3 regions of the Trichocoleus sp. FACHB-591 genome follow, and region 3 is predicted to be linked to each of the others. Evidence: predicted binding sites of a transcription regulator. Region 3 holds the regulator's gene; each other region holds the start of a gene.

Region 1 (4,206 bases), on a different contig from region 3:
AGATTTGGAAAAACAGCAACCTCTGTCTGAGCGAGAGTTGGAGATTCTGGCTTTGTTGACTCAGGGGCATCGCGATCGCGATATTGCCGATCATCTAATCATTAGCGAAAGTACCGTTAAGTTTCACATGAATAATGTCTTGGCGAAATTGCAGGCGCGGACTCGTTACCAAGCGATTTATGAGGCGATCGCTAAGGGATGGCTGGCTAAATAAATCTGAGGAAATGATGCGATCGCTTCTCCTATCCTTATTGCTAGATCTCCGGCTTCCGTAGTGAGAGATACAAAGACTTGCGAAATCAGGACTTAATCTGGCAACACATTCCAGCCAGACAAAAGCCAGCTTATGAACAATCACTATTCAGTCATTATTGTGGGTGGAGGTCAGGCAGGGCTCTCCATGAGCTATTGCTTGAAGGAGAGAGGCATCGATCACATTGTTTTTGAGAAAAACAAAATTGGCTATGCTTGGCGCACTAAACGCTGGGACTCCTTTTGTTTAGTCACACCCAATTGGCAATGTAAGCTCCCAGGCTATGCCTATCCAGGCGATGACCCTCACGGTTTCATGCAGAAAGACGAAATTGTGCAATATATCGAGGCTTATGCTGCCTCTTTCGATCCTCCTATTCAGCAAGGGGTTGAGGTATTCAAGCTGAGTCAGAACGTAACTCAGAACTTCTTTGAGGTGACAACTTCCATCGGAGAATACACGGCTGACCAGGTAGTCGTGGCATCTGGCAGCTACCATCTCCCTAAGGTGCCAAAGATTGCTGAACGGCTCCCTAAAAACATTACGCAACTCCATGCCTCAGAATACAAAAATTCCCAGTCTTTACCGCCTGGAGCCGTGTTGATCGTAGGTACAGGGCAATCAGGATGCCAAATTGCTGAAGATCTCCACTTGGCTGGTAGACAAGTACATCTCTGTGTGGGGAGTGCACCGCGATCGCCCCGACGCTACCGAGGCAAAGATGTGGTCGATTGGCTAGATCAGATGGGATATTACGATTTATCGATTGAAGAACATCCCCAAAAAGAAAAAGTGAGAGCCAAAGCCAACCACTATGTTACAGGTCGAGATGGAGGGAGAGAGATTGACTTACGACAATTTGCTCTAGAAGGGATGCAACTCTATGGCAGGCTGAAGGATATTAGCGATCGCCAGTTAGAATTCTGGGATAACTTGCAACAAAATTTGGATCAAGCCGATGCGGTGGCGGAAAGCATCAAGAAAACCATTGATGGATTCATTGAGAAAAACCAGATTGAGGCTCCGACAGAACCTGCTTACCATCCAGTTTGGCAGCCTGAGCAGTCGATCCTCAGCCTGGACTATGCTCAAGCCAATATTAGTACAGTGATTTGGTGTACTGGGTATCAGTCTGATTTTAGTTGGGTAGAGGTGCCTGTCTTTGATGGCAAGGGATATCCAGGTCATGAACGCGGTGTAACCGGAGTCTGGGGGCTCTATTTTCTAGGGCTTCCCTGGCTCTATACCTGGGGGTCAGGCCGCTTTTCTGGGATTGCCCGTGACGCCAGTTATCTAGCTGATTACATCGTCGCCAGGAAGAAGGTGTCATACCCCAATGACTGGAGTGTGGTCAATGAATTTTTGCTGGGTTCGTAGTCCAGAGACGCATTGTTAGCGACCTAGCGAAATCGATAGGTACTTAGGTGAGTTTGGTACTAATTTTCAGCGTTTTGACCTGAGAAATAGACTGAGTGCTCGCCCTCCCTAGCCTTATTGATAGAGTTAAACCTTTCGTAGTGAGGGATACAAAGATCTCCTCAGCTAGCCCTTAATCTGGCAACACTATTCAAGGAAAAAGAGATGCCTGAAGTAACTACTCCTGCTCATCAAGTTGGTGATTTCTTTGTTGATTACGAAGAGAAAGTCTTTCCCGATGTCAAAGCTGAGCCTGGTGAGAAAGCATTAGTCACGTTCCACACCGTTGCATTTGAAGGATCGATCGGTTTTGTTAATTTATTGCAAGCTACGCGCCTACTGCGTAAAGGATTTGAGACTTCTGTCTTGCTGTATGGCCCTGGCGTAACTTTGGGAGTACAGCGGGGATTTCCTAAGTTAGGAGATGCAGCTTTCCCTGGACATCAAAACTTTAATGACCAAATCAGCAAGTTTATGGCAGAGGGTGGCAAAGTTTATGCCTGTCGCTTTGCTCTACAAGCTTTGTATGGGCATGGTGAACCTTCCCTGATTCCTGGTATCCGTCCCATCAATCCTTTGGACGTCCTGGATCTAGTGCTCCTGCATCGCAAAGATGGAGCCTTAATTTTAGATACTTGGACCTTGTAAGCAATGAATGATTCTCATACCATTCGAGCCGCAGCCGTACAGCTTAGCCCAGTTTTATTTAGTCGGGATGGCACCACAGAGAAGGTGTTGCAGGCGATCGCTAAAGCTGCCAAAGCAGGGGTGCAATTGATCGTTTTTCCTGAGACTTTTATCCCTTATTATCCTTACTTCTCCTTTGTGCAACCGCCCGTTCTCATGGGGCAGGAACATATGCGGCTGTATGAAGAAGCCGTGACAGTGCCTGGGCCAGTGGTAGATGCGGTGAGCAGAGCGGCTCGTTCTTATGCAATGGTGGTGGTGCTAGGAGTCAATGAGCGAGATCATGGCTCCCTCTACAACACGCAGCTAATTTTTGATGCCGACGGTACTCTATTGTTGAAGCGGCGCAAGATTACACCCACCTATCATGAGCGGATGGTATGGGGGCAAGGAGATGGTTCTGGCTTGAGGGTTGTGGAGACAGCAGTGGGAAAACTGGGTGCCTTGGCTTGCTGGGAGCACTACAATCCTTTGGCTCGATTCGCCCTCATGGCCCAGCATGAGCAGATTCACTGTGCCCAATTCCCTGGTTCCTTGGTGGGCCAGATTTTTACAGACCAAATTGAAGTAACAATTCGCCATCATGCTTTGGAATCTGGCTGTTTTGTTGTAAATGCGACAGGTTGGCTCTCTCCAGGACAGGTGGGTCAAATCACCTCTGATGAAAAGCTGCAACGGGTGCTCGGTGGTGGCTGTAATACCGCAATTATTGGACCGGAAGGAAATCACCTTTGTACCCCAATTACAGAAGGTGAGGGGATGGCGATCGCCGATCTGGATTTCTCCCTAATTACTAAGCGAAAACGCATGATGGATTCTGTGGGTCACTATTCCCGCCCTGATCTGCTGCAATTGCAAATTAATTTAGAACCCCAGTCAGTGATAAAGGAGGTTTCAGCTCCAAGACTTCCAGTTGCAGAAGAACCCCTTGATCCATCCTTACAACCTACTTCCTAATCCCGACACCGTATGGAAATAAAACCACCCCTACCACCCTTTACGCTGGAAACAGCAAAAGCCAAAGTTCAAGCGGCAGAGGATGCCTGGAACACTCGTGATCCGCAGAAGGTCGCTTTGGCCTATACAGAGGATTCCCAATGGCGCAATCGAGCTGAATTCTTTAGTGGGCGAGAAGCGATCGCGGCTTTTCTGAATCGCAAGTGGGCCAAGGAGTTAGATTACCGTCTCAAAAAGGAGCTTTGGAGCTTTACAGAGAATCGGATCTCGGTTCGATTTGAGTATGAATGGCATGACGACTCTGGCTATTGGTATCGGGCTTACGGCAATGAACAGTGGGAGTTTGCCGAGAATGGGTTGATGCAAAGACGAGAGGCCAGTATTAATGATGTGCTGATTCAAGAGTCTGAGAGAAAGTTTCGGTGGGAGCGTAAACCCAATCTATGAACAAGCAACAGTTGATTGTAGAATTACAAACCCATGGCTTGAAGCTGGTAGAGCAAGAAGTTGGAGCAGCAGGACGCAAAGGTGGGGCGGGTCCTTCTGACCACAAAGCTGTGACTGTAGACGGCACAACTGTCATGGTGCCTATCTTCAACAATCCAGCAGCGCGATCGCCTTACACAGTCACTACCACCTCATCTCCATCATTGACTTTAGATCATCAGGGAGAAGCGATCGCCCCAATTCAGTTTCCTCAACCGCCCCAGTTCTACAACCTTACAACGGCTGACGGTATCCCTTACAGCCAAATTGCCTTGTTGCATAGCCGAGATGTATTAGCGACCACGGTGCTACAAACCTGTATGCGTTATGGCGATACAGATAGCTCTTGCCAGTTTTGTGCCATCGGGCAATCATTGGCAGCAGGGAGAACGATTGCTCGAAAAACT
Region 2 (4,206 bases), on a different contig from region 3:
TGGGATGGTCTGCTGCTGCCGCATTAGCTTCTTGTTGCAAGAGAGCCAGCCATTGCTCATAGGTGAGTTGATGACGCGCTCCTAACTCTGGTGGTGCAGAAGCCGTGGGACGCGGTGGCTGGCTTTGGGTTGCAGCAGCACTAGCTTTCGCCAGTGACGGCAAGCGGTGGCCTCGAAGCAGCAGCAGCACAGTCAATAGCAGAAGGCTATTCGCTGCGAGTGACAGCAAGGCCCAAGCAGGAACGATTTTTCGAGAGCGAGTAGGCACTGAAGCAAACTCAACGTCGTTTTGAATCAGATTGTAGTCGCAATCTGGTATTCGTCCAAAAAATTGGGACTACTCCCTGTTGTAGCTGAGTCCAGAGGCAAATTCTTGGCCGTAGCCTTCTTCCCCATGTTCGTTGACGTCCAAACCTTGGTCTTCCACTACAGGCTTAACCCGTAGATCCATGACCAAGCTGAGGAGTTTCAAGATCACAAAGGTACCAACTCCCGCAAAGATGTAGGTGACGACCACTCCCACAATCTGCTCCCATAACTGAACAGGATTGCCGAAGAACAAGCCATTGTCACCCAGTTCGTTAACGGCTTTAGTAGCAAAGAAGCCTGTCAGAATTGCTCCAATGGTGCCACCCAAACCGTGGATGGGGAAAGTGTCTAAGGAATCGTCGAACTGAAGCTTGGCGCGGAGGCTAACCGCGAAGAAGCAGCAAACAGCGGTAATGGAACCAATCAAAAGTGCACCGATGGGGGTAACAAACCCTGCTGCTGGAGTTACACCGACTAAACCTGCCAAGAAACCACTAGCGATACCAATGGCAGTCGGTTTGCCACGGAGTAGCCATTCTACAATCACCCAAGTCAGTCCACCAGCGGCGCTAGACACCATCGTTGCCACAAAAGCAACCGTTGCTAAAGCACCAGCACCTAGGGCGCTACCCGCGTTGAAACCAAACCAACCAAACCAAAGCAAACCAATGCCGAGTAGCACGTAGGGGACGTTGTGGGGAGCAGCGGGTTGAACCGGGTAAGTTTTCCGAGGACCGAGCACCCAAACCGCGACAAGCGCAGAGACACCAGAGCTGATGTGGACGACCGTGCCACCAGCAAAGTCAAGTGCTCCCATCGCACCAATCCAACCCTTACCCCAGACCCAATGAGCGAGGGGTGAGTAGATCAGGGTAGACCACAGCGTCACGAACCAGAAGTAAGCCTTGAAGCTCATCCGCTCCACGATCGCACCAGAAATTAGAGCGGGCGTGATGATGGCAAACATCATCTGATAGGCCATGAAGAGTTGGTGCGGAATGGTGGTGGCATAACCCACAGGGTCGGGGTCTGTGCCCACGCCATTCAAAAATAGCCAATTCAGGCTACCAATGATGGGATTTGCTGTAAATGCAGGCTCAGCTCCAGGGGTGATGGAGGTAGGAGCAAAGGCAAGGCTGTAGCCCCAAAGAACCCAGGTGACGCCGACAACGCCCATGAGGATCAAGCTCATCATCATGGTATTGAGCACGTTGCGCGATCGCACCAATCCTCCGTAGAAGAAGGCTAAGCCTGGAGTCATCAATAATACTAATGCTGACGAAACGAGCACGAAGGCTGTGTCGCCTGTATCAATAGGATTTGCGTCCGCTTCCTGGGCTAGAGCCGTTCCCATTAAGGGACCACTCAGAAGCCACAGAGCGATCGCTCCGATCATCAAACCTTTCTTCAACACTTGTGTTAGCCCTTCCACGTCAAGAGAAATGAATTTGATTGCACCAATTTTTGATGAGTCAGTTCTGTATCAAGGTATACAAAAATCTTCTGTGGCAAATAATTAGTGAAGATTCAGTAGCAATTTATATCGTGGTGACAATTTACTCCTGACAGCCAAAAGTTGTCTACCTCTGTTTCTTGAAGATCGCGATCGCGGTATTTTTCATCAAGAGAACTCCATAGAAAAGAGCTGCTAAGGCTCACCTTTAGCAGCTCTAAGCTCTTGACAGAAGGTATAACTAAGCTGATTTAGCAACCAATAAGTTAGCTAAATTTAGAAAGCTCAATCTCAGCGAATGGTGCTACCAGTCATGCCGCCCGCATCTTTGAGGAATCCACTGTACGCTTCCATACCGTGCTCACCAATATCCAGACCCTTGAGTTCTTCTTCTGGCGAGACGCGAATGCCTAAGGTTGCCTTAAGCGCGAACCAGAAGATAGCGGAGAGAATTCCGATAGTTAGGGCAATAGCAGCTGTGCCTAAGAGTTGCAGGCCTAGTTGATTCAGCCCGCCGCCCAGTAAGAAACCTGTGCTAGGACCAGCAGTGTAGAGGATATCTTGACCCACCTTGACATTGGGACCAACGGCAAACAGACCCACGGCGATCGTGCCCCAAACACCGTTGACTAAGTGAACCGAGATTGCGCCTACAGGGTCATCAATTTTTAGACGGTCGATCCAGAGAACGGCAAATACAACCATCACTCCACCGATCGTGCCGATGATGGCAGAAGCCCAAACTGGAATAAAGGCGCAAGAAGCTGTGACTGCCACTAATCCTGCCAGGATGCCGTTGATCACCATTGAGAGATCAGGCTTGCCTAAGACGAACCAGGCGGTGATGGTCGCAGCCAAACCACCAAAAGCAGCCGCAAGATTGGTGGTCATGGCAATGTGGCCAATTTGCCAGGTGATGCTCATGGTGGAGCCTGGGTTAAAGCCAAACCAACCTAGCCAGAGAATTAAACAACCCAGAGTGGCGATCGCAATGTTATGTCCTGGCATGGCATTGGAGCTGCCGTCTTCGTTGTACTTGCCAATGCGGGGTCCCAAGATCGCCGCACCCAGCAGGGCAGCCCAACCACCCACAGCATGAACCACCGTTGAGCCTGCAAAGTCCCAGAAACCCAGGTCTGCAAGCCAGCCACCGCCCCAAATCCAGTGTCCTGTCAGTGGGTAAGCAACCCCGACTAGCAACAAGCTGAAGATTAGAAAGTCAACAAACTTGATTCGTTCTGCCACCGCACCGGAAACGATAGTGGCAGCAGTACCCGCAAAGGCAAGTTGGAAGAAGAACTTTGCCAACAGCGGGACACCTGCCCAGTTCAGCGAACCATAGGCTCCTTGGTAGGCATCCAGGGTGGCTGGGCTGTTGTCAACACCAGAGAGGAAAAAGACGCCATCGGTACCAATAAACTCGCTACCACCACCAAACATCAAGCCGAAGCCCGCGACCCAAAAAGCAATGGTAGACATAGCGAAAACGATTAAGTTTTTAGCCAAAACGTTAACCGCATTTTTCTGGCGACAGAAGCCAGTTTCTAGCATGCAGAAGCCAGCATTCATAAAGAACACCAGCATTGCGGCTACCATCACCCACATGGTGTCTAAGCCCACTTTTAAGTCAGACGTGGCCTTCGCTACATCTGTCAAGTTAGGAGCGGTTTGAGCGACACCCGCGTAGCCCCAAGCCAGCACAATGACGAGGGCTAAAGGAATGCAGGCTTGCCAGCTCGGCGAGAGCATTTTGGCGTACCAGTTAGGAGAAAACCACTTGGTCGCTTTCGGTAAGGACAGCTGTCTATGTCTGCCCCGCGACTTCTTGGTGAGCATTAGTTTTGACATTGCCAGTGAATGATTCCTTTGTGAACTAAGGCAGTGAACTCGCACCGGAAAGTACAGCCTGACTGTGAGCAAAGCCACCCTCAACTTTGCTACGAGCAGACTGCGAGAAAGAATCGACAATTGCGCCGCTCCAAGAGCCGGACGCCTAACTAGAAAGACTTAAAGATCTTGGTTAGGAAGTAAAAATGATTGCACCAATTTCAGGGCAGTTCGTTCTGTATCCGATGTAACAATTTCGTATTTGGTTCACCTTTTGGGGTGGTTAATTTTGCAGTTAAGCTCTCTAGAGGCGATCGCACTGATTCAGACTGCTTGTTTCACCTAAGCCAAAACTATAAATCCTAGGATTCGCTGAGACAGTTGACAAAATACTAGATTATCAATACATTTGTACTAAGTGTTACCTCATCACTCCTTTAGGAGCTGGCCCCCAACGACCTCTGGGGGCTGTTTTTTAGAGATATGTGCTGCTAAATACTCAAAATAGAACTCCCTCCATTAAAATAATAAGCGTGCTAAGTAATGCCACTTGGAGCTGCAATGACCTCTTCCCCTGCCAAGCAAAAGTTACCTAAGGAATGGCAGGAAGTATTGGC
Region 3 (4,206 bases):
GAGCGTAGCGCTCGCCACCACCTGAACGCTCTTTTCTCCTAGCACATAGTTACCCGCTGAGAGAATTCTAATGACGTAATCGCGACCATCTTCAATTTGGTCAACCAGTTGTTCTACTTCCGGTCTGGTGATTTGAATAATCTGCTCGCTGACTTGACCAGTACCAGGACGGGTCAACTTGATAGCGTTACGATTTGCTTCTCGCAGTAACTGGTCTATTGCTTGCTGAGCGCCTGTGGGAGAAACGATCCGCACGATGCCTGCTGACAACACTTGTCCTCGGAAGAGAGCGACGTTGCCTTGGCGTAAGGTTTCATACTGCGCTTGATAGTACTGGTAGTACCGCTGCAAGGTTTGGACAGCTTTCTCTAGATTGGCCTGTTGAACCTCTAAATCTTTAGTTTCTTTAATCAAGTTTTGGCGCTCGCTATCCAGTCGGTCGATCTCGGAGCGGAGTCCCGTTGCTTGCTGAGAAACAGTGCTTAGTTGCGTTTGAGTTCGGTTTAGTTCTGCTTCGGTGCGGTCTTTGGCATCTTCAATCCGATCCTTTTCTGCTTCCGCGCGGCTCAGTTGGCTCTGAGTTTGATCGAGCTGAGCTTCGGTTCGGGCTCTTTCAGCCTCGACTCGGCCTAGCTGGGTTTGGGTACGATTTAGCTGTGCTTCTGTCGTCGCTTGCTTGGCGATCGCGGCCTTAAGAAACAAATTAATTCGATCCAGCCGTTGTTGGGCCGAAACTTGCTCGGCGCGAGCTTGGGTCAGCTCTTGCTCAACTTGATTTTTTTGGACCCGCGTCTTTGCTAAATCTTCTCGCGCCCTAGAGAGGTTTTTCTGAATTTTGCCCAATTCAAAAACGCCAGTCCGGAGTTGATCGCTCACAGCAAACAAAATGGCGAGTGTAGAAGCAGAAATGATGCCACCCGTGACAATCGTCACTAAGACCGCGGTTTTGCGGGGACGCAAGTTAAACAAGCTGAGGCGAGCCTTGCCTACGCGCGTGCCGATGCGATCGCCCACCGTTGCGATCACACCCCCCAACACCAAGATTGCCACAATTAAGATGTACCCGCTGGTCATCTACCCTCAGGAAGCCATTTGGCTCACACCCAACTCAGATACAGCCTATCTCATGCCCTGGAAGTTTTGTGTGCCATCACACCTGTAGGACGACAACAAGTAGACCCAGCTCGCAAAAGTGGCTGCCTTGCCTCAGCGTCAGGAGAGCATCACGGCTCTCTTTGTTTCCTCGCAGGAGTGCCATGAAGCACCTTCCTAGACCAGAGAGCTGTATTCAAGTCGCTGTAAGCGCTTGTTATTACTAGAGGTTAACCATAGCAGATCAACTGAACTGTTGACTGAGGGCGACGGGATTATGAACCGTAATTTTTTTCTTATGGATGGAAATCATCTTCTCCTGCCGCAGATCCCCGAGTAGGCGCGTGACTGTGACCCGTGTGGAACCAATCGCCTCTGCGATCGCCTGATGCGACAATTTCAAGTCAATTGTGATCCCGTCAGGGCCAGGAACGCCAAAGTCACGACAGAGGATGAGCAAGAAGCTGACCAAGCGTGATCCCATATCCCGGTGGGCCAAGGTTTCGATCATCATCTCAGTCTGCAAGATGCGCGAAGACAACCCTTGCAACATCAGCATCGACAGCTCTGGGTTATCCTTGAGGGCTTTTTCCACTTGCTCAATGGGCACCGAGAGCAATTCCGCCGGAGTGAAAGCAACTGCGTGATAAAAGCGATCAGAACGATTGCCTGTAATCAGCGAGAGAACCCCAAAGACACTATTTTCTCGCAGCAAGGCTACGGTGATTTCTTCGCCCGCTTCATAAACGCGAGACAGTTTGACCGCACCTCGGACCAAAAAGTAGACACGCTCCGCTGGATCACCGGGGAAGAAAATCGTCTTGCCTCGATCAAACGTTTCAATCACGGGAGGAAATGCTCCGCCTCCCAATTGACGAAACACAGATGCTAACGGCCTATCCTGCGTCATTACCATATCCTTTTACCTTTTCGATGCCCTTCTCCAACCTTCATGGGCCGCTCGTCTGGAGATGAACCTTACGAAGGTGAGCCAACTGTAAGCAATTGATGACTTTAGAACACTTAAACTTACTCTAGAGTCATTTTTTGTTCTATTTGATACACAATCGGCCAGCGATCGCCAATGGCTGAAGAATTTGGCTGCTGTTTCGAGGACTACAAACGAACGGATCTTAGCTGTAAGCGGTCTATTTAGACCCTATCTTACTCCCCCTAAAGACAGATATCTTGTGATAGGACTCAAGGCAGCGTATCACCCTACAAGCGACAGTCGATGTCAATATCTTTAAGCCCCCATCTTTGAGTATTCTCGTAATTGCCCTTAACGAAGAGATTGCCATGCTGGATCTGACCGGAAAAAATGCCTTAGTCACAGGCATTGCTAACAATCGCTCGATTGCTTGGGGAATTGCCCAACAACTCCATAAAGCGGGTGCCAACCTAGGGATTACCTATCTGCCCGATGAGCGGGGCAAGATGGAAAAAAAAGTAGCAGAACTGGTTGAACCGCTACAACCCAGCTTGTTTGTGCCCTGCAATGTGCAAGATGATGCTCAGATTCAGTCCACCTTTGAGACTGTGAAGGAGAAGTGGGGCAAGCTAGATATCTTGGTTCACTGTCTGGCCTTTGCCAACAAAGATGACTTATCTGGCCACTTTAGCAACACTTCGCGGCCAGGATTTACCACAGCCTTAGACATCAGCACTTATTCGTTGATTCAGCTCAGCGGTGCCGCTAAACCCCTGATGACAGAAGGCGGCAGCATTGTCACATTGACCTACTTGGGCGGGGTGCGCGTGGTGCCCAACTATAACGTTATGGGCATTGCCAAAGCGGGCTTAGAAATGAGCGTCAAATACTTGGCGGCAGAACTCGGACCCCACAATATTCGAGTCAACGGCATTTCTGCTGGCCCGATTAGAACTCTCGCTTCCTCTGCGGTTGGGGGAATTCTGGACATGATTCATCATGTGGAGGAAGTGGCACCCCTGCGTCGCACTGTGACTCAACTAGAAGTTGGCAATACAGCGGCGTTCCTATGCAGTGATTTGTCCAGCGGTATGACAGGGCAAATCCTCTATGTTGATTCTGGCTATGAGATCATGGGGATGTAGTGGTTGCCCTTGAGTGACTACAACCGTTTGGCCTGCCTGCGCAGGCTCAAAGTTTCTTACTTCCTGTTTCTACTTCTCAGTTTTTACTTCCCAGTATTGAGTAGGGCCTATGCAGACTAGCATTCATGAAGCGTCTTCCCAAGAGAACCGCACAGCCTTCGAGCAGGCCAACGGAGCATCATTAGAACCCGTATTTTCAGGACGAGTGGCCTCAGTCAGCCGCAAAACGGGTGAGACAGATGTGCATGTCACCATTAATTTGGATGGACAGGGCCGCTGTGTAGCCGCCACAGGTATTCCATTTCTCGACCACATGTTGCATCAGATTGCTTCACATGGGCTGTTTGACCTAGAGGTGCGAGCGACGGGCGACTTAGAAATTGATGACCATCACACCAACGAAGATGTGGGCATTACCCTGGGTCAAGCTCTGGCTAAAGCGTTGGGCGATCGCAAAGGCATTGTCCGGTTTGGTAACTTCCTCGCGCCCTTGGACGAAGCTCTAATTCAGGTAGCTCTAGATTTATCTGGTCGGCCTCACATTAGCTATGGCCTGCAAATCCCCACCGAACGAGTCGGCACTTACGACACGCAACTAGTACGGGAATTCTTTGTGGCAGTGGTGAATCACAGCCAGATGACGCTGCACATCCGTCAGCTAGATGGCATCAACTCACACCATATTATTGAGGCTACTTTCAAAGCCTTTGCCCGTGCTTTGCGCGTTGCTACAGAAACCGATCCCCGTCGGGCTCACACCATTCCCAGTTCCAAAGGCGTTTTGTAATCTATCCTTGCTCTGGGGATTGGGCTCGGGTGCGATTGCTCAAAAACTTTAACTGTTGGTAGAGCATGGCAATCTGCGGAAGCTGCACTCCTGCGGCTTGGGCAGCTCGGAGTGGGTTGCCAAAAATTGCCTCAACTTCCAGAGATCTGCCTTCGTCATAGTCAATTTTCATGCTGGTGCGGTAGGGCTTCATCTTCACCGTGTCATCCAGCATTTTTTGAATAAAATCATCAGCGATCGCGCGACTCTGC

What was found. The regulator NtcA, encoded in region 3, controls nitrogen genes in cyanobacteria. The targets are predictions, from matches to a motif close to TTTGTANNNNNNNNTACAAA.
Region 1: the regulator NtcA is predicted to act here: its motif matches at 1,765-1,784, upstream of H6F90_RS15040 (MSMEG_0572/Sll0783 family nitrogen starvation response protein).
Region 2: the regulator NtcA is predicted to act here: its motif matches at 1,787-1,806, upstream of H6F90_RS04630 (ammonium transporter).

Annotation. Positions count from the first base shown of each region.
Region 1 covers NZ_JACJPA010000083.1:31,832-36,037, reverse strand. Annotated here, with positions in the region: gene H6F90_RS15050 (LuxR C-terminal-related transcriptional regulator) at 1-214, shown strand, start outside; gene H6F90_RS15045 (MSMEG_0569 family flavin-dependent oxidoreductase) at 347-1,630, shown strand; gene H6F90_RS15040 (MSMEG_0572/Sll0783 family nitrogen starvation response protein) at 1,835-2,317, shown strand; gene H6F90_RS15035 (Nit6803 family nitrilase) at 2,321-3,313, shown strand; gene H6F90_RS15030 (nuclear transport factor 2 family protein) at 3,326-3,760, shown strand; gene H6F90_RS15025 (MSMEG_0568 family radical SAM protein) at 3,757-4,206, shown strand, end outside.
Region 2 covers NZ_JACJPA010000029.1:137,536-141,741, reverse strand. Annotated here, with positions in the region: gene H6F90_RS31390 (GDSL-type esterase/lipase family protein) at 1-268, opposite strand, end outside; gene H6F90_RS04630 (ammonium transporter) at 338-1,741, opposite strand; gene H6F90_RS04625 (ammonium transporter) at 2,054-3,610, opposite strand; gene H6F90_RS04620 (MarR family winged helix-turn-helix transcriptional regulator) at 4,151-4,206, shown strand, end outside.
Region 3 covers NZ_JACJPA010000110.1:95,379-99,584, forward strand. Annotated here, with positions in the region: gene H6F90_RS23860 (DUF3084 domain-containing protein) at 1-1,074, opposite strand, end outside; gene ntcA (global nitrogen regulator NtcA) at 1,337-2,008, opposite strand; gene fabI (enoyl-ACP reductase FabI) at 2,392-3,168, shown strand; gene hisB (imidazoleglycerol-phosphate dehydratase HisB) at 3,278-3,955, shown strand; gene H6F90_RS23880 (putative 2-dehydropantoate 2-reductase) at 3,957-4,206, opposite strand, start outside.